3 regions of the Streptomyces sp. NPDC046831 genome follow, and region 3 is predicted to be linked to each of the others. Evidence: riboswitches for the same ligand, from Rfam matches in the RefSeq annotation. Region 3 holds a riboswitch; each other region holds the start of a gene.
The links. Region 3 has a riboswitch for thiamine pyrophosphate ahead of thiC (phosphomethylpyrimidine synthase ThiC). Riboswitches for the same ligand answer to the same signal wherever they lie in the genome.
Positions count from the first base shown of each region.

Region 1: linked by a shared signal. The riboswitch ahead of ABZ920_RS17080 (thiamine ABC transporter substrate-binding protein) and the one ahead of thiC (phosphomethylpyrimidine synthase ThiC) in region 3 are both predicted to bind thiamine pyrophosphate.
Region 2: linked by a shared signal. The riboswitch ahead of thiO (glycine oxidase ThiO) and the one ahead of thiC (phosphomethylpyrimidine synthase ThiC) in region 3 are both predicted to bind thiamine pyrophosphate.

Region 1 covers NZ_JBEYXZ010000017.1:91,446-97,128, forward strand. Annotated here, with positions in the region: gene ABZ920_RS17065 (phosphatidate cytidylyltransferase) at 1-601, shown strand, start outside; gene ABZ920_RS17070 (PP2C family protein-serine/threonine phosphatase) at 728-1,930, opposite strand; gene rlmN (23S rRNA (adenine(2503)-C(2))-methyltransferase RlmN) at 2,346-3,452, shown strand; TPP riboswitch at 3,508-3,615, shown strand; gene ABZ920_RS17080 (thiamine ABC transporter substrate-binding protein) at 3,706-4,803, shown strand; gene ABZ920_RS17085 (iron ABC transporter permease) at 4,779-5,683, shown strand, end outside.
Region 2 covers NZ_JBEYXZ010000004.1:119-5,801, reverse strand. Annotated here, with positions in the region: gene thiE (thiamine phosphate synthase) at 157-816, opposite strand; gene ABZ920_RS05075 (Rv2175c family DNA-binding protein) at 1,028-1,393, opposite strand; gene ABZ920_RS05070 (FAD-dependent oxidoreductase) at 1,526-2,755, opposite strand; gene ABZ920_RS05065 (hypothetical protein) at 2,922-3,260, opposite strand; TPP riboswitch at 3,314-3,425, shown strand; gene thiO (glycine oxidase ThiO) at 3,423-4,589, shown strand; gene thiS (sulfur carrier protein ThiS) at 4,622-4,822, shown strand; gene ABZ920_RS05050 (thiazole synthase) at 4,826-5,620, shown strand.
Region 3 covers NZ_JBEYXZ010000009.1:125,961-131,643, reverse strand. Annotated here, with positions in the region: gene ABZ920_RS11315 (metallophosphoesterase) at 1-970, shown strand, start outside; gene ABZ920_RS11310 (hypothetical protein) at 1,153-2,013, shown strand; gene thiC (phosphomethylpyrimidine synthase ThiC) at 2,129-3,913, opposite strand; TPP riboswitch at 3,906-4,083, opposite strand; gene ABZ920_RS11300 (YibE/F family protein) at 4,154-5,683, shown strand, end outside.

The sequences.
Region 1 (5,683 bases), on a different contig from region 3:
GGTGGTCGCCGGCTATGTCAGCGGTGCCGAGGGCGCCTGGGTGGCGATGGCCCTGACCACGCTGGCCGTCCTGGTGTGGCGGATGACGGAGCCACCCGAGAACTACCTCAAGGACGTCACGGCGGGTGTGTTCGCGGCCTTCTACGTGCCGTTCCTGGCCACGTTCGTCGCGATGATGCTCACCGCCGGCGACGGCCCGTTCCGGGTGCTGACGTTCCTGGTGCTGACGGTGGTCAGCGACACGGGGGCGTACGCGGTCGGCTGGCGGTTCGGCAGGCACAAGCTCGCGCCGCGCATCAGCCCCGGCAAGACCCGTGAGGGCCTGTTCGGGGCGGTGGCCTTCGCCATGGTGGCCGGGGCGCTGTGCACGCAGTTCCTGATCGACGGCGGCCGCTGGTGGCAGGGCCTGGTGCTCGGCCTCGCGGTCGCCGCCAGCGCCACGCTGGGCGACCTCGGCGAGTCCATGATCAAGCGCGACCTGGGGATCAAGGACATGGGGACCCTGCTGCCGGGCCACGGCGGCATCATGGACCGGCTGGACTCCCTGCTGCCCACCGCGCCGGTCGTCTGGCTGCTGCTGGTGATCTTCGTCGGCGGCTGACGGAAGGGCCGCCCCGAGGCGGGACACACGGGAAGGGACCTGCCGCCACACGGCGCGGCAGGTCCCTTCCCGTGTCCGGTCCGCGTCCGCGACGTGTCCGGTCCGCGTCCGCGGTGCCGGCGCCGGTCAGGCGGCCCCGCGGGCCTCGGTCAGCTCGTCGGAGCGGGTCCGGCGGTCGGCACGGGCCGGGGGCGCGACCCGGGCGGGGGAGCGCCGTACCGCCACCATGGCCACGTCGTCGGCGAGCCGGGCACCCACGTAGTCGCGCAGATCGCCCCGGACGGCGGCCAGCAGGGCGTCCGGGGGCAGCGACGCCCAGCGCTCCAGCCGCTCGGCGAGCGGGTAGAACGCGCCGGACGGGCCGCGGGCCTCGGTGACACCGTCGGTATACAGCAGCAGAGTCGCCCCCGGCGGGAGGTCGGCCTGGTCCACCATGACCTCCTGCCCGTCCAGCATCCCCAGGCCCAGCGGGAGTTCCGGGACCGTCGGCTCCAGGGCGGCGACCGTGCCCTCGTTGATGAGCAGCGGCGGCGGATGGCCCAGGTTCGCCAGGCGCATCGGGCCCTCGTCGGGCAGTTCCAGCACGACCGCGGTCACGAAGGCCTCGTCGCCGTAGGGACTGCCCGAGCGGGGATCGGCGTTCGCCGCGGCGGACAGCTCCTCGACGTCCTCCACGAAGGTCGCCTCCAGCTCCCGCACCACCTCCACCAGCGGGCTGTCGTGCCGGACCGACTGCCGGAAGCTGTTGACCACGCAGCTGACCATCTCCAGCGAGGCCAGTCCCTTGCCCTGCACGTCCCCGAGCAGGATGCGCGCGCACGGCCCGTTGCGGGTGGCCGCGTAGAGGTCCCCGCCGATGGCGGCCTCCTCGTCCGCCGCCATGTACAGCGACGCCAGGTCGAACGGCCCGGTCCGGCGCGGCAGGGGGTGCAGCAGCACCCGCTGGGCGACCTCGGCCACCCAGCGCGACTGGGCGAGCTCCCGCTCCCTGCGCACCCGCACGGCACTGGCCGCCACGGCGGCCACGCTGATCAGTGCGATGGTGCCGATCTGCACCGCGAAGTTCGCGGTGTCCAGCTGGGCGTTCACGCCGGCGGCCACCACCGCGCAGGTCAGGGCGACGACGCACACCAGGATGACGCAGGGCGTGCTGCACAGGACGGCCGCGAACGTCGGAGCCGCGACCATGAGGGGACCGAGGCGGATGTCCGGCGGGGTGAGCGCGTCCACCACGAGCAGGACCACCGGGAGCAGGGCCAGCGCCAGCGTGAGCGTCGCGGGACGGCCCCGGAAGCCGGCGCACGACAGCCAGCCGCGGACGTCTCGCACTCCGACCACCTCCGGTGCCCGTCTTCCCGGCATCCCGAATCTCCCTCTCAGGCAACGGGCACGGAACGCCACCGGCAAGGGCCGTTCGGTCCCCAATCCGTACACGACCCGGACGGTCCCTCTTCCCCGCCTGCCGCGCCCGCGGATGCGGGCCGCAGCCGACGGCGCGCCCACCCGTACGCGCCGCGGGGGAGGCTCCCGGTGCTCGGAGGCGTCCTCGGGTGTACCGCGTGCGGGGCCGTGCGCCCGGTCGGCCGCCAAGTGGAAGAGGGCCGTGACCTGCGGGTCCACACACCCGGGGCGAACCGGTCGGGCCGCCCGGGGAGGGCCGGGGCCGGCCGGAAGGGCCGATGGCGACCGTCACGCAGGCCGAGGCCCCAGGTCACGCTGTTCGATCTGCGACACTGGTACAGCCATGCCTAAGCCCGGAGAACTCACTTTCGTCGCCCCGCGCGGAGCCAAGAAGCCGCCGCGGCACCTTGCCGACCTCACGCCTGCCGAGCGCAAGGAGGCCGTCGCCGAGATCGGCGAGAAGCCGTTCCGTGCCAAGCAGCTCTCGCAGCACTACTTCGCGCGGTACGCGCACGACCCCGAGCAGTGGACCGACATCCCCGCCGGCTCACGGGCCAGGCTGCGGGAGGCGTTGCTCCCCGAGCTGATGACCGTCGTCCGGCACCTGTCGACCGACCAGGGCACCACCCGCAAGACCCTGTGGCGGCTGTTCGACGGGACGCTCGTGGAGTCGGTGCTCATGCGGTACCCGGACCGGGTGACCATGTGCATCAGCTCGCAGGCGGGCTGCGGCATGAACTGCCCGTTCTGCGCCACCGGGCAGGCGGGCCTGGACCGCAACCTGTCCACCGCCGAGATCGTGCACCAGATCGTCGACGGGATGCGGGCCCTGCGCGACGGCGAGGTGCCCGGCGGTCCGGCGCGGCTGTCCAACATCGTTTTCATGGGCATGGGCGAGCCCCTCGCGAACTACAAGCGCGTCGTCGGCGCCATCCGGGCGCTCACCGACCCCGAGCCGGACGGGCTGGGGCTGTCGCAGCGCGGGATCACCGTGTCGACGGTCGGGCTGGTGCCGGCCATCCACCGGTTCGCCGACGAGGGCTTCAAGTGCCGGCTCGCCATCTCCCTGCACGCGCCCGACGACGAACTGCGCGACACCCTCGTGCCGGTGAACACGCGCTGGAAGGTGCGCGAGGTGCTCGACGCCGGGTTCGAGTACGCCGCCAGGTCCGGGCGCCGGCTCTCCATCGAGTACGCGCTCATCCGGGACATCAACGACCAGGCGTGGCGTGGCGACCGGCTCGGCCGGCTGCTCAAGAACAGGCCCGTGCACGTCAACCTCATCCCGCTGAACCCGACGCCGGGCTCGAAGTGGACCGCCTCGCGGCCCGAGGACGAGAAGGCGTTCGTCGAGGCGATCGCCGCCCACGGGGTCCCGGTGACCGTCCGGGACACCCGGGGCCAGGAGATCGACGGGGCGTGTGGTCAGCTCGCGGCGACCGAGAGGTAGTCTGAGGCGGTCCCAGAACCGCATACTCGACTCGTCTTCACATCCGTACATCTTCATATTCCGACAGGGGAGCGCCACAGCGCTGAGAGTGCGGCACACAGGCCGCAGACCCTCTGAACCTCGCCCAGGTCATTCTGGGTAGGGAGATCGGTCATCACTCGAGCTGTTGCGCCCTGCCCGGGGGCCCGCGGACCTTCTCCGCGGGCCCCCGGGCAGGGCCGCGTCTCTTCCTGGTCACTCCAGGAGGAAGTAAGTGCACACCAAGACCTTCGTGGCCGTGGCGGTCGGGCTCGGCCTCGTCACGCTGTCCGCCTGCGGGTCGTCGAACGGCTCCGCGGACGGGAGCGGCGGCGACTCCCGCACCGTGACCCTGGTCAGCCACGACTCGTGGGCCGTGTCCGAGAACGTCATCAAGGAGTTCGAGAAGGAGTCCGGGTACACCGTCAAGGTCCTCAAGGACGGCGACGCGGGCCAGGCCGTCAACAAGGCCGTCCTCACCAAGGACCATCCGCAGGGCGACGTGTTCTTCGGCGTCGACAACACGCTGCTGTCGCGGGCGCTCGGCAACGGGCTGTTCCAGCCGTACGAGGCCGAGGGACTCGACAAGGTCGGCGCGGCCTACCAGCTCGACCGGGGCAGGCACCGGGTCACGCCGGTCGACTACGGCGACATCTGCGTCAACTACGACAAGGCGTACTTCAGCCGGCACCGACTGGCCCCGCCGCAGACCTTCGACGACCTCACCAAGCCGGCCTACAAGAACCTCCTCGTCACCGAGAACGCCGCCACCTCCTCGCCCGGCCTCGGCTTCCTCCTCGGCAGCGCGGCGAAGTACGGCGACGGGGACGCCGCCGGGGGCGGCTGGCAGGGCTACTGGAAGAAGCTCGAGGCCAACGGCGTGAAGGTCGTCGACGGCTGGGAGCAGGCCTACAACGAGGAGTTCTCCGGCTCGGCCGGCGGCCGGAAGGCCAAGGGCGACCGGCCGCTCGTCGTCTCGTACGCCTCCTCGCCGCCCGCCGAGGTCGTCTTCGCGGACCCGAGGCCGAAGACCGCCCCCACCGGGGTCGCGGCCGGCACCTGCTTCCGGCAGATCGAGTTCGCCGGACTGCTGAGGAACGCCCGCAACACCGAGGGCGGCAAGGCCCTCATCGACTTCCTGATCTCCCGGCGGTTCCAGGAGGACATGCCGCTCAACATGTTCGTCTACCCCGTGACCGAGGGCGCGGCCGTGCCCGCCGAGTTCACCCAGTACGGCCCGGCCGCCAGGAGCCCCCAGACCATGGCCCCCGGCGAGATCGCCGACCACCGCGACGAGTGGGTCAAGGCGTGGACGTCGCTCGTCCTGAAGTAGCCCCGCGCAGGGGCCGGGCGGGGAGCGCGGCACGGCTCGGGCTGATGCTCGGGCCGGTCGCGTTCTTCGCCGTGTTCTTCGCCTACCCGGTGGCGGCGATCGTCGCGCGCGGCCTGCGGGTCGACGGCGTCTGGCAGGCCGGGCGGATCGCGGACGTGCTCGGGCAGAGCGGCATCCGGCACGTGCTGTGGTTCACCACCTGGCAGGCGGCCGCCTCGACCGCCCTCACACTGGTGATCGCGCTGCCCGCGGCCTACGTCTTCGCCCGCCTGGACTTCCCGGGCCGCCAGGTCCTGCGGGCGGTCGTCACCGTGCCCTTCGTGCTGCCCACGGTCGTCGTCGGGACGGCGTTCCTCGCCCTCGTCGGGCGTGGCGGACTCCTCGACGAGCTGTGGGGTCTGCGGCTCGACACGACCGTGTGGGCCATCCTGCTCGCGCACGTCTTCTTCAACTACGCCGTCGTCGTCCGCACCGTCGGCGGACTGTGGGCGCAGCTCGACCCGCGGCAGGAGGAGGCCGCGCGCATGCTCGGCGCCTCCCCGCTGACCGCGTGGCGCAAGGTCACGCTGCCGGCGCTCGCGCCCGCCGTGGCCGCCGCCGCGCTCATGGTCTTCCTGTTCACCTTCACCTCCTTCGGGGTCGTGCAGATCCTCGGCGGCCCCACCTTCGCCACCCTCGAGGTGGAGATCTACCGGCAGACCTCCGAGATCTTCGACCTGTCCACGGCCGCCGTCCTGACGATCGTCCAGTTCCTCGCGGTGGGCGCGATCCTCGCCGTGCACGCCTGGACCGTACGGCGGCGCGAGACCGCTCTGCGGCTGACCGACGCCTCCACGACCGCCCGGCCCCCGCGCGGGGCCGGGCAGTGGGCGCTGCTCGC
Region 2 (5,683 bases), on a different contig from region 3:
GGCACCACCCGCGCACGGCAGCCTCTCGGGTGATCCGGCACCGCGGACCCACTCGGGTGATCTCCGGCACCGCGGACCCACTCGGGTGATCCGGCACCGCGGCGGGGTGCCGCGCGGCGCAGCCCGCGTGCGGACCACGGGCCGGTGCGGGCCGCCTCAGGCCCGGCGCAGGCGCTCGGCGAACTCGGCCGCCGCCGCACCCGGGTCGTCCGCCTCGGTGATCGCCCGGACCACGACGACGCGACGGGCGCCGGCCTGAAGGACCTCGTCGAGGTTGCCCAGGTCGATGCCGCCGATGGCGAACCAGGGCCGGTCGGTGCCGAGGGCCGCCGTGCTGCGCACCAGGTCGAGGCCGGGTGCGGGACGGCCGGGCTTGGTGGGGGTGGGCCAGCACGGCCCCGTGCAGAAGTAGTCCACGCCGTCCTGGACGGCGGCCGCGGCGGCCTCGGACTCGGCGTGCGTGGAACGGCCGATCAGGACGTCCTCGCCGAGGATCGCGCGGGCCGCCGGCACCGGCAGGTCGCCCTGGCCCAGATGCAGCACGTCGGAGCCGGCGGCGTGGGCGACGTCCGCCCGGTCGTTGACCGCGAGGAGCCTGCCGTGGCGGGCGCAGGCCTCGGCGAGGACCGCCAGGTGCTCCAGTTCCTCCGCCGCCTCCATGCCCTTGTCGCGCAGCTGCACGATGTCGACGCCGCCGGCCAGGACCGCGTCCAGGAACTCGGGCAGGTCGCCCTGGCGCCTGCGGGCGTCCGTGCAGAGGTAGAGGCGGGCGTCGGCGAGCCGGGCCCGGGCGGTGGCGGCGGCGGTGTCGGGCATGCGTGAGTCCCCCCGGACGGTCGTGTCGGACGGTGGTGGCGCACGGGCCGCGGCCCGCGCCGGCCGGCGCGGCGCCCGCGCGCGGGTCCTGGCCGGGCGGCCCGGGGCCGGCGCGGCGTCCGCGCGCGGGCCCTGGCCGGGCGGCCCGATGGCTGTGGCCCTCCCGGCCGTGGCCCCCCGGGTCACGGCCGGACGAGCCGGTGTCGTTCGGTCAGACGGCGAGCGCCTGGGCGCGGCGCTTCACCTCCGTGCCGCGATTCTCCCTGAGGGCCTGCGCGGGCGTGCCGGGCAGGGTCGGGTCGGCGGTGAAGAGCCACTCCAGCATCTCTTCGTCCGTGAAGCCGTCGTCGCGCAGGAGCGTCAGGGTGCCGGACAGGCCCTTGACGACCTTGTCCCCGTCGATGAAGTCGGCGGGCACGTGCAGCGCGCGGTTCTCACCCCGGCGCACGGCGATGAGCTGGCCGTCCTTGACCAGCTGCCGCACGCGCGTCACCTCGACGCCGAGCATCTCGGCGATGTCGGGGAGGGTGAGCCAGGCGGGGACGAGAGCATCGATCTTCGTGTCAATCTCGGTCACGGGATCAAGCGTGCCATCTCCGACCGACACTCGGAAGCCGGGGCCGTCCACCCGGGACACGCGCCCCCGGCCATGGCGCCGACCTCCCGCCCGTCCGCGTCGCCGGACGGCGACGCGGGCCGGACGGCACACCTAGGCCGTCGCCGCCTTCAGGGGCCGCGCGGGGTCCGCCAGCAGCTCCGCGTCCATGGGCGTGCCCGCCTCGATCAGGCGCCTGCCCTGGGCCAGGTCCCGCGGCCGGCCCACCGCGAGCAGGGCCACCAGGCGCCCCTCGCGCAGCCAGCAGACGGTCCACGCCGGGCCCGCCGGGTCGCCCCGCCGGACGGTGGTGTCGGCCGACGCGTGGTGGCCGGCGTACTGCACGAACCGGCCGAACTGCTCCGACCAGAAGTACGGCACCGGGTCGTAGACCGCCGGGGCCTCGCCGACGATGCCGGCCGCGACCGTGCGGGGGCCCTGGAGGGCGTTGTCCCAGTGGTGGATCAGCAGGCGCTCGCCGTACCGCCGGGAGGGGAAGGAGGCGCAGTCGCCGACCGCGTACACGTCCGGCACGGAGGTGCGCAGGTGTTCGTCGGCGACGATCGCGCCGTCCTCGCCCAGTTCGACGCCGGAGCCGGCCAGCCAGGCGGTGGCGGGGCGCGCGCCGATGCCGACGACGACGGCGCCCGCGGGCAGCCGCGTGCCGTCGTCGAGCACCACCGCGCCCGGTTCCACGTGCTCGACGCGCGCGTGCGTGCGCAGCACGGCGCCGCTGTCGGCGTACCAGGCGGCCATCGGGGCGGCCACGTCGGCGGGCAGTGCCCCCGCGAGCGGCCGGTCGGCGGCTTCCACGACGGTCACGGCGCAGCCCGCCTCCCGGGCCGCCGTGGCGAACTCGGCGCCGATCCAGCCCGCTCCGACGACCACGACGTCGTGCTGCCGGGCGAGCACGGGCCGCAGCCGTTCGGCGTCGTCCAGGGTGCGCAGCAGGTGCACGCCGGGCATGTCCTCGGTGCCGGGCAGCCGGATCGGTTCGGCGCCCGTCGCGAGGACGAGGACGTCGTACGGGACGGGGCCGGCGGAGGTGTCGAGGACGTGGGCGTCGGGGCGTACGGCCAGGGCCTCGCAGCCGAGCCGCACCTCGGTGCCGAGGGTCTCGAAGTCGACGTCGAAGGCGGAGCCCTCGGCCTTGCCGAGCAGGACGGCCTTGGACAGCGGAGGCCGGTCGTAGGGCTGGTGCGGCTCGGCGCCGATCAGCGTCACGGTGCCCTGGAAGCCCTGTTCGCGCAGGGCGACCGCGGTCTGCACGCCGGCCATGCCCGCGCCGGCGACGACCACCCGCCGCGGCTGTGACGTGCCCTGTTCCTGCGTCTGCTCGCTCACCTGATCACCTTAGTCAACTGACGCGGCGTCAGACAGGGGGCGTGCGCCGTGACGTGCTCCACAGCCGCGCCGGCCGCTCCCGCGCCGGGACCGGCGGTCACCGCCCGCGCCGGACCGCGGACCGGCCGCCGCCCGCCGCGGCGGTCAGCCGGCTGCCGCCGGCTGCTCAAGCCACCTGCTCCACCACGCTCGTCCCGCTGCCCGGCTGCGACTCCCACCGCCAGGTCTCCTCCAACCGCACCCGGCCGTCGGGCAGTTCGACCACCGTCGACACGCAGTGCCCGCTGGACGTGGTGCCGTCGGCCTTGAGCTGCACGTACCGGAAGTCGAGCCGGTCACCCTCCCTGGTACCCACGAGATGCCCGCGTACGACGTCGCCGCCCGCGTACTCGGCCCAGATCTCGCCGTCCTTCTCGTGGTAAGCGAAGCGGGTGCGCGTGCCCACCTGCCCCGGCGCCTGGTCGGCGACGGGGGCGAGGACGAGACCGTCGAGCGAGCGGGACATGCGGAAGGACTCCCTTACGAAGGCGCTGGTCCAAGGACTAGGGTGGCCACGGTACAAGCACTCGCGGGAGCCCGGACGCACCGGGCTGAGAGGGAGGCTGGCGGCCTCCGACCGTACGAACCTGATCCGGGTCATGCCGGCGAAGGGAGGGGCTGGACGCCCATGTCGTCTCCACGTACGTCAGACGTCCTCGTGCTCGGGGGCGGGCTCATCGGGCTGGTGACGGCCTGGCGCTCGGCACAGCGCGGGCTCGCCACCGCCGTGGTGGACCCCGAGCCGGGCGGCGGAGCCGCGCAGGTGGCCGCCGGGATGCTGGCCGCCGTCACGGAACTGCACTACGGCGAGCAGACGCTGCTCGCGCTGAACCTCGCCTCCGCCCGCCGCTACCCGGACTTCGCGGCCGAGCTGACCGAGCTGACCGGCCACGACCTCGGGTACCGCCGGTGCGGCACGCTCGCCGTGGCGCTCGACGCGGACGACCGCGCCCATCTGCGGGACCTGCACGCGCTGCAGCGGCAGTCGGGCCTGGACGCGGAGTGGCTGTCCGGGCGGGAGTGCCGGCGGCTGGAGCCGCTGCTCGCCCCGGGCGTGCGCGGCGGGCTCCGCGTGGACGGCGACCACCAGATCGACCCGCGGCGGCTGGCGGCGGCGCTGGTGGCGGCGTGCGAGCGGGCGGGCGTGGTCTTCCACCGGGCCTGGGCCGAGCGGCTCACCGTGGCGCGGGAGCGGGCCGCCGGCTGCGTCCTGCGTGACGGCACCGCGCTCGCCGCGGACCGGGTGGTGCTGGCGGCCGGCAGCCTCAGCGGGCAGCTCGCGGGCGTCCCGGACGACGTGCTGCCGCCGGTGCGGCCGGTGAAGGGACAGGTGCTGCGGCTGACCGTGCCGAAGCGGTACGCGCCCTTCCTCAGCCGGACCGTGCGCGCCGTGGTGCGCGGCAGCCACGTCTACCTGGTGCCGCGGCTCAGCGGCGAGCTGGTCGTCGGCGCCACCAGCGAGGAACTGGGCTGGGACACGACGGTGACGGCCGGCGGCGTGTACGAGCTGCTGCGCGACGCGCACGAGCTGGTCCCGGGCATCACGGAGCTGCCGCTGACCGAGACGCGGGCCGGGCTGCGCCCCGGCTCCCCCGACAACGCGCCGCTGCTGGGCCCGACGGCGCTGGACGGGCTGCTGCTGGCCACCGGCCACTACCGCAACGGGGTGCTGCTGACCCCGGTCACCGGGGACGCGCTGGCGCACGTCCTGACCACGGGCGACCTGCCCGAGGAGGCCCGCCCCTTTACCCCGAGGCGTTTCGGGGCCACCGCGCTCACGGAGCAGCCCGTATGACCGTGAACAAGCCGGCCGGCACCGCCGGCACGCTGACCGTCTCCGTCAACGGGGAGCCGCGCGGGATCGCGCCGGGCACGGCTCTCGACGCCGTCGTCCGGTCGCTGACCGCGGCGCCGTCCGGGGTGGCCGCCGCCCTCAACGAGACCGTCGTCCCGCGCGCGCAGTGGCCGGCCACGGTCCTGGCCGAGGGCGACCGTGTCGAAGTGCTCACCGCCGTCCAGGGAGGCTGACCCGTGGCCGACGACCCCTTCCTCCTCGGAGGCCTGTCCCTCACCTCGCGCCTGATCATGGGCACGGGCGGCGCGCCCAGCCTGGACGTGCTCGAGCGGGCGCTCGTCGCCTCCGGCACGGAGCTGACGACGGTCGCGATGCGGCGCGTGGACCCGTCCGTGCACGGGTCCGTGCTGTCGGTGCTGCGGCGGCTGGGCATCCGGGTGCTGCCGAACACGGCCGGCTGCTTCACCGCCGGTGAGGCCGTGCTGACGGCGCGGCTGGCCCGGGAGGCGCTCGGCACCGACCTGGTCAAGCTGGAGGTCATCGCCGACGAGCGGACGCTGCTGCCGGACCCTATCGAGCTGCTGGACGCCGCCGAGACGCTGGTCGACGACGGGTTCACGGTGCTGCCGTACACGAACGACGACCCGGTGCTCGCCCGGAGGCTGGAGGACGTCGGCTGTGCGGCGATCATGCCGCTGGGGTCGCCGATCGGCTCCGGGCTCGGCATCCGCAACCCGCACAACTTCCAGCTGATCGTGGAGCACGCGCGCGTGCCGGTGATCCTGGACGCCGGCGCCGGTACGGCGTCGGACGTGGCGCTGGCCATGGAGCTGGGGTGCGCGGGGGTGATGCTGGCGTCGGCGGTGACGCGGGCGCAGGAGCCCGTGGTGATGGCCGAGGCGATGCGGCACGCGGTGGAGGCGGGGCGGCTGGCGCGGCGGGCGGGGCGGATCCCGCGGCGGCACTTCGCGCAGGCGTCGTCCCCGGCGGAGGGACTGGCGCTGCTGGACCCGGAGCGGCCCGCCTTCTAGGCGGCCTCCGCCGCCCGGCGCGGCGGCGCGCCCCCGCGGCTGCCGGTCGGGTCCCGCGGTGTG
Region 3 (5,683 bases):
CCACCCCGTCCCCACCGTCCCACCGGTCGAGGAGGGCTACCCGGAGGGGTACACGCCCACCGAACGCGACCTGCCCGTCATCAACCGGGAAGACACGCCTCAGGTGACGGCCGACCCGGCCGCCGTCCCGGCGCAGCAGGCCGCCACCGGTCCCGGTCCCCTCTACGTCGTCGGCGACGTGCACGGCTACCTCGACCAGCTGCTCGCCGCCCTGCGGGAGAAGGGGCTCGTCGACTCCGCCGGCCACTGGTGCGCGGGCACCGCGCGGCTGTGGTTCCTCGGCGACTTCACCGACCGCGGCCCGGACGGCATCGGCGTCATCGACCTCGTGATGCGGCTGTCCGCCGAGGCGGCCGCCGCCGGCGGCTACTGCAAGGCCCTCATGGGCAACCACGAGCTGCTCCTGCTCGGCGCCAAGCGCTTCGGCGACACCCCGGTCAACTCCGGCGCGGGCACGGCCACCTTCCAGGCGGCCTGGCTGCTCAACGGCGGCCAGAAGAGCGACATGGACCGCCTCCAGGACCACCACCTGCAGTGGATGGCACGCCTGGACGCCGTCGAGGAGGTCGACGGCTACCTGCTCGTCCACTCCGACACCACCGCCTACCTCGACTACGGCGACTCGATCGAAGCGGTCAACGACACCGTCCGCGAGACGCTCACGCGCAACGACGCGGACGAGGTGTGGGACCTGTTCCGCAAGTTCACCAAGCGCTTCTCCTTCCGCGACGAGGGCGGTGCCGACGCCGTGCGCTCCCTGCTCGATACGTACGGCGGCACCCGTATCGTTCACGGGCACAGCCCCATCCCCTACCTCCTCGGCGAGGTCGGCTCCGAGGACGGCGAGGAGGGCACGGGCCCGGTCGTCGAGGGACCGCACGTGTACGCCGGCGGGCTCGCCATCGCGATGGACGGCGGAGTGACCATGGCCGGGAAACTGCTGGTCCAGCAACTGCCCCTGGACGCCTGACGGTTCACCGGACGCCCGCCGCGTCGCGGGCGTCCGTGCAGGTCGGCACCCAATTTCTGGAAACCCCCTGTCACCGCGAGCCGCCCCCGCTCTACCATCGGCTTATCCGTAGCAGGCTCCCCTCCGTTTCTGCCCGACGGCTCGTCGACGTGCGAGCCCCAAGCCCTACGGAGCATCGGGGGATGCACATGAACAGCGTTCCGCAGCACCTGCTGAGCGAGGACCGCCAGGAGTACGAGCGGGTCCTCGATGAGGCGCTGCGCTCCGCACCGCACCGACCGGAACTGGCCGCCGCCGGACAGCGGCTCACCGTCGCCCAGCTGCGCACCATGGCGCTCAGCGCCACCGCCCTCATCACGGCGGCCGCGGCGAGCGAGTACCAGCACTACGTCGAGGTCCGCGAGGAGCTGCGGAATCCCGCGTCGTCGTCCACTCCGTCCCCGGTCCGCGAGACCGCTCCCGCCGATCCGGGCACGGTGGGGCTCGCCACCACCGCGGGAGAGGTAGCCGAGACGGCCGGCGCGGGAGCGGTCGCCGTCGTCGCCGTCCTCGCGCCCGTTCTCGCCGGCACCGCGGCGGCCATCTTCCTGCTGGTCGGATACGTCCTGAGGATGCTCGACCCCGCTCCGGCGTTCGCCCGGACCATGGTCACCACGGGCTGGGTGTTCGGCGCTCTGACGGCGGCGGCGATCCTCGTCGCCGGCGCCGGGCTGCTGCTCACCGCCCTGCGCAACCGCCCCTCGTTCCAGAGCGCGTCCTACGACGAGCTCGCCGAGGAGGTCGCCCGGGCCAGGGAGGCCTGGCGCGAGGCGCTGCTGGAACGTGGGATCCTGCCGTTCCTGCGCGAGGCTCTCGCCGGTCCCGGCTCCGACGGGGAGCGCCGCGGCGCCCCGGCAGAACCCGGTGGCCGCATACCGCGGCTCGGCTACGACCGTCCCGGCTTCAGCAGTCCCCACGACGGCGTGCCGAGCTCCCGGCCGAGCTTCAGCAGTCCCGATTTCACCAGCCCGGACTTCGGCGGTCCGGAGCACCGGCCGGAGTGACCGGCCCGGCGCCCTCAGCTCCGGCAGGGCCTGCGCCGGACCCCTGCCCCGGCAACGAAGCCGGCCCGTCGTGGTGCCCGTCCACCATGGCGGGCGGGCACCACCGCGGCCGTCGTCAGTCCGCGATCGGCAGGTACACCCGGTTGCCGGAGGCCGCGAACTCCTTCGCCTTCTGGGCCATACCCGCCTCGATCTCCGGCTGGGTGCTGCCGTGCTCGCGCCGGATGTCCTGCGAGATCTTCATCGAGCAGAACTTCGGGCCGCACATCGAGCAGAAGTGGGCCGTCTTGGCCGGCTCCGCCGGCAGCGTCTCGTCGTGGAACTCCCGTGCCGTGTCCGGGTCGAGGGCCAGATTGAACTGGTCCTCCCACCGGAACTCGAAGCGGGCGTCGGACAGCGCGTCGTCCCACTCCTGCGCACCGGCGTGCCCCTTGGCCAGGTCGGCCGCGTGGGCGGCGATCTTGTAGGTGATCACGCCGGTCTTGACGTCGTCACGGTTGGGCAGGCCCAGGTGCTCCTTGGGCGTGACGTAGCAGAGCATCGCCGTACCCCACCAGGCGATCATGGCGGCGCCGATGCCCGAGGTGATGTGGTCGTACGCCGGCGCGATGTCCGTCGTCAGCGGGCCGAGCGTGTAGAACGGAGCCTCCTCGCAGATCTCCTGCTGCAGGTCGATGTTCTCCTTGATCTTGTGCATCGGGACATGTCCCGGTCCCTCGATCATGGTCTGGACGTCGTGCCGCTTCGCGATCCGGTTGAGCTCGCCGAGGGTGCGGAGTTCCGCGAACTGCGCCTCGTCGTTGGCGTCGGCGATCGAACCGGGCCGCAGGCCGTCACCGAGGGAGTAGGTGACGTCGTAGGCGGCGAGGATTTCGCACAGCTCCTCGAAGTTCTCGTAGAGGAACGACTCCTTGTGGTGCGCCAGGCACCACGCGGCCATGATGGATCCGCCGCGCGAGACGATGCCGGTCTTGCGGTGGGCGGTCAGCGGAACGTACGCGAGGCGGACACCCGCGTGGACGGTCATGTAGTCGACGCCCTGTTCGGCCTGCTCGATGACCGTGTCCTTGTAGATCTCCCAGGTCAGTTCCTCAGCCCTGCCGTCGACCTTCTCCAGCGCCTGGTAGAGCGGCACCGTGCCGATGGGGACGGGGGAGTTGCGCAGCACCCACTCGCGAGTGGTGTGGATGTTGCGGCCGGTGGAGAGATCCATGACCGTGTCGGCGCCCCAGCGGGTCGCCCAGGTCATCTTCTCGACCTCCTCCTCGATGGAGGACGTCACCGCCGAGTTGCCTATGTTGGCGTTCACCTTCACCAGGAACCGCTTGCCGATGATCATCGGCTCGGTCTCGGGGTGGTTCACGTTGGCGGGGAGCACCGCGCGACCCGCCGCGATCTCCTCGCGTACGACCTCCGGGCTCACGTTCTCCCGGATGGCCACGTACTCCATCTCCGGCGTGATCTCCCCCCGGCGTGCGTACGCCAGTTGCGTCACCGCCCCGCCACCGCGGCCGCGGCGCGGCTGGCGGGGCCGCCCCGGGAAGATCGCGTCGAGGTTGCGCAGGCCGCCTCGCGGCGAGGTGTGCTTGATTCCGTCGTCCTCGGGCCGGACGGGGCGGCCCGCGTACTCCTCGGTGTCGCCGCGGGCGATGATCCAGTTCTCCCGCAGCGGCGGCAGTCCCCGGCGGACGTCGGTGTCGACGAGTGGATCGGTGTACGGGCCGGATGTGTCGTACAGGATGACGGACTGCCCGTTGGTCAGGTGCACCTGACGGACCGGCACCCGCAGGTCGGAGCGCGAGCCCTCGACGTACGTCTTGTGCCAGCCGACGGACCTGCTGGTCTCCCCGTCGCTGGAGATCTGCGTGGAGGCAGGCGTGCGTGCGTCCTTGTTGGTCATGAGACCTACTCCCTACGCCGGCATTACCCGGTAACAGGTTCGGCGGTCGACGCAGCGGTTCCCGTCTGCCGGTGCTTCGTGTGAAACATCGCTGGTTCCACGTGAAACATCGCGAAGACGGAGGTCAGCGCCCTCTCAGCCCGGTGCTCCGAGCTCCCGCGTGTGCAAAGGTGCCACCACGCTAGCGCCACTTCGGGCGCGGTGAACAGAGGACCCCGTCGTTCTTGCGATGATCGGGCGGTGACCTCGACACAGCAGTTCCCCTTTCCCCCGCCCGGGCCACGGCGCGGACACGGGCCGGCAGGCGGCTCGGGTGCGGATGGCGGCAACGGTCCCGCGGGCGGCCCCGGCCCGGACACGCACGGGTACGGACCCGGTGACGGCCGGAGCCACGGGCAGAGCGACGGCCGGAGCACCGGGCAGGGCGACGTGCGCCTCCAGGAGCTCGGCCACGGCCCCGGTCATGGGCCCGGTGACGGCCGGCAGCACCCGCCCGGGCATGAACCCGGGCACGGGCACGGGCACGGGCACAGTCACAGTCATGGCCCCGCCGCCCCCGTGTCGCAGCACCTCCGCAAGGTGATAGCGGCGATCCTCATCCCGTTCGCCGCTGCGGTGCTCGTCGGGCTCGGGGTGCTCTGGCCCGGCGGCGCCCCGGCGCACGAACGCAGCGGCGTCGGCTTCGACCGGCAGACCCAGCAGGCCACGGTCACCACGGTGATCGAGGTGAGCTGCAAGTCGGTGCACGCCTCCGGGGGCCCGCCCAGCGGTGCGGACCCCGCCGACGCGGGCTCGGCCGCGCAACAGCAGGACTCCGCCACCTGCAGGAAGGCGACGATCCGGGTCGACACGGGGCGCGACAAAGGCCGTACGTTCACCGAGATCGTGCAGCCGGACCAGTCGCGGCAGCTGAGCAAGGGGCAGAAGGTCGTGGTCGCCTACGAACCCTCCGCGCCCAGGGATCTGCAGTACTCGGTCACCGACGTCGACCGGGGCTTCCCCATGGCGCTGCTGGCCGGCGTCTTCGCACTCGCGGTGGTGATCGTCGGGCGGATGCGCGGCGTCATGGCGCTGGTGGCGCTGGCCATCAGTTTCCTGGTGCTGAACTTCTTCGTCCTGCCCGCGATCCTGCAGGGCTCCAACCCGCTGGTCGTGGCGGTGGTGGGTTCGAGCGCCATCATGCTGATCGCCCTCTACCTGTGTCACGGCCCGTCCGCCCGCACCTCCGTCGCAGTGCTCGGCACCCTCATCTCGCTGCTGCTGATCGGCGTCCTGGGCTCGCTGTTCATCGGCTGGGCGGCGCTGACCGGCAACACCGACGACAACACCGGCCTGATCCACGGCCTGTTCCCGTCGATCGACATGAGCGGTCTGCTGCTCGCCGGTGTCATCATCGGCTCACTGGGCGTGCTCGACGACGTGACGGTGACGCAGACCTCGGCGGTCTGGGAGCTCCACGAGGCCAATCCCGCCATGGGCTGGCGCGCGCTGTACCGGGCCGGCATCCGGATCGGGCGGGACCACATCGCGTCCGTGGTCAACACCCTCGTCCTCGCGTACGCCGGTGCCGCGCTGCCGTTGCTGCTGCTCTTCTCGATCGCGCAGAGCAGTGTCGGCACGGTCGCCAACAGCGAAGTGGTCGCCGAGGAGATCGTGCGCACCCTGGTGGGTTCCATCGGCCTGGTCGCCTCGGTCCCGGTCACCACCGCGCTCGCCGCCCTGATGGTCTCCGCGGACCGACCGGGGCCCGAGTCGCGGGCGACCGCGGGC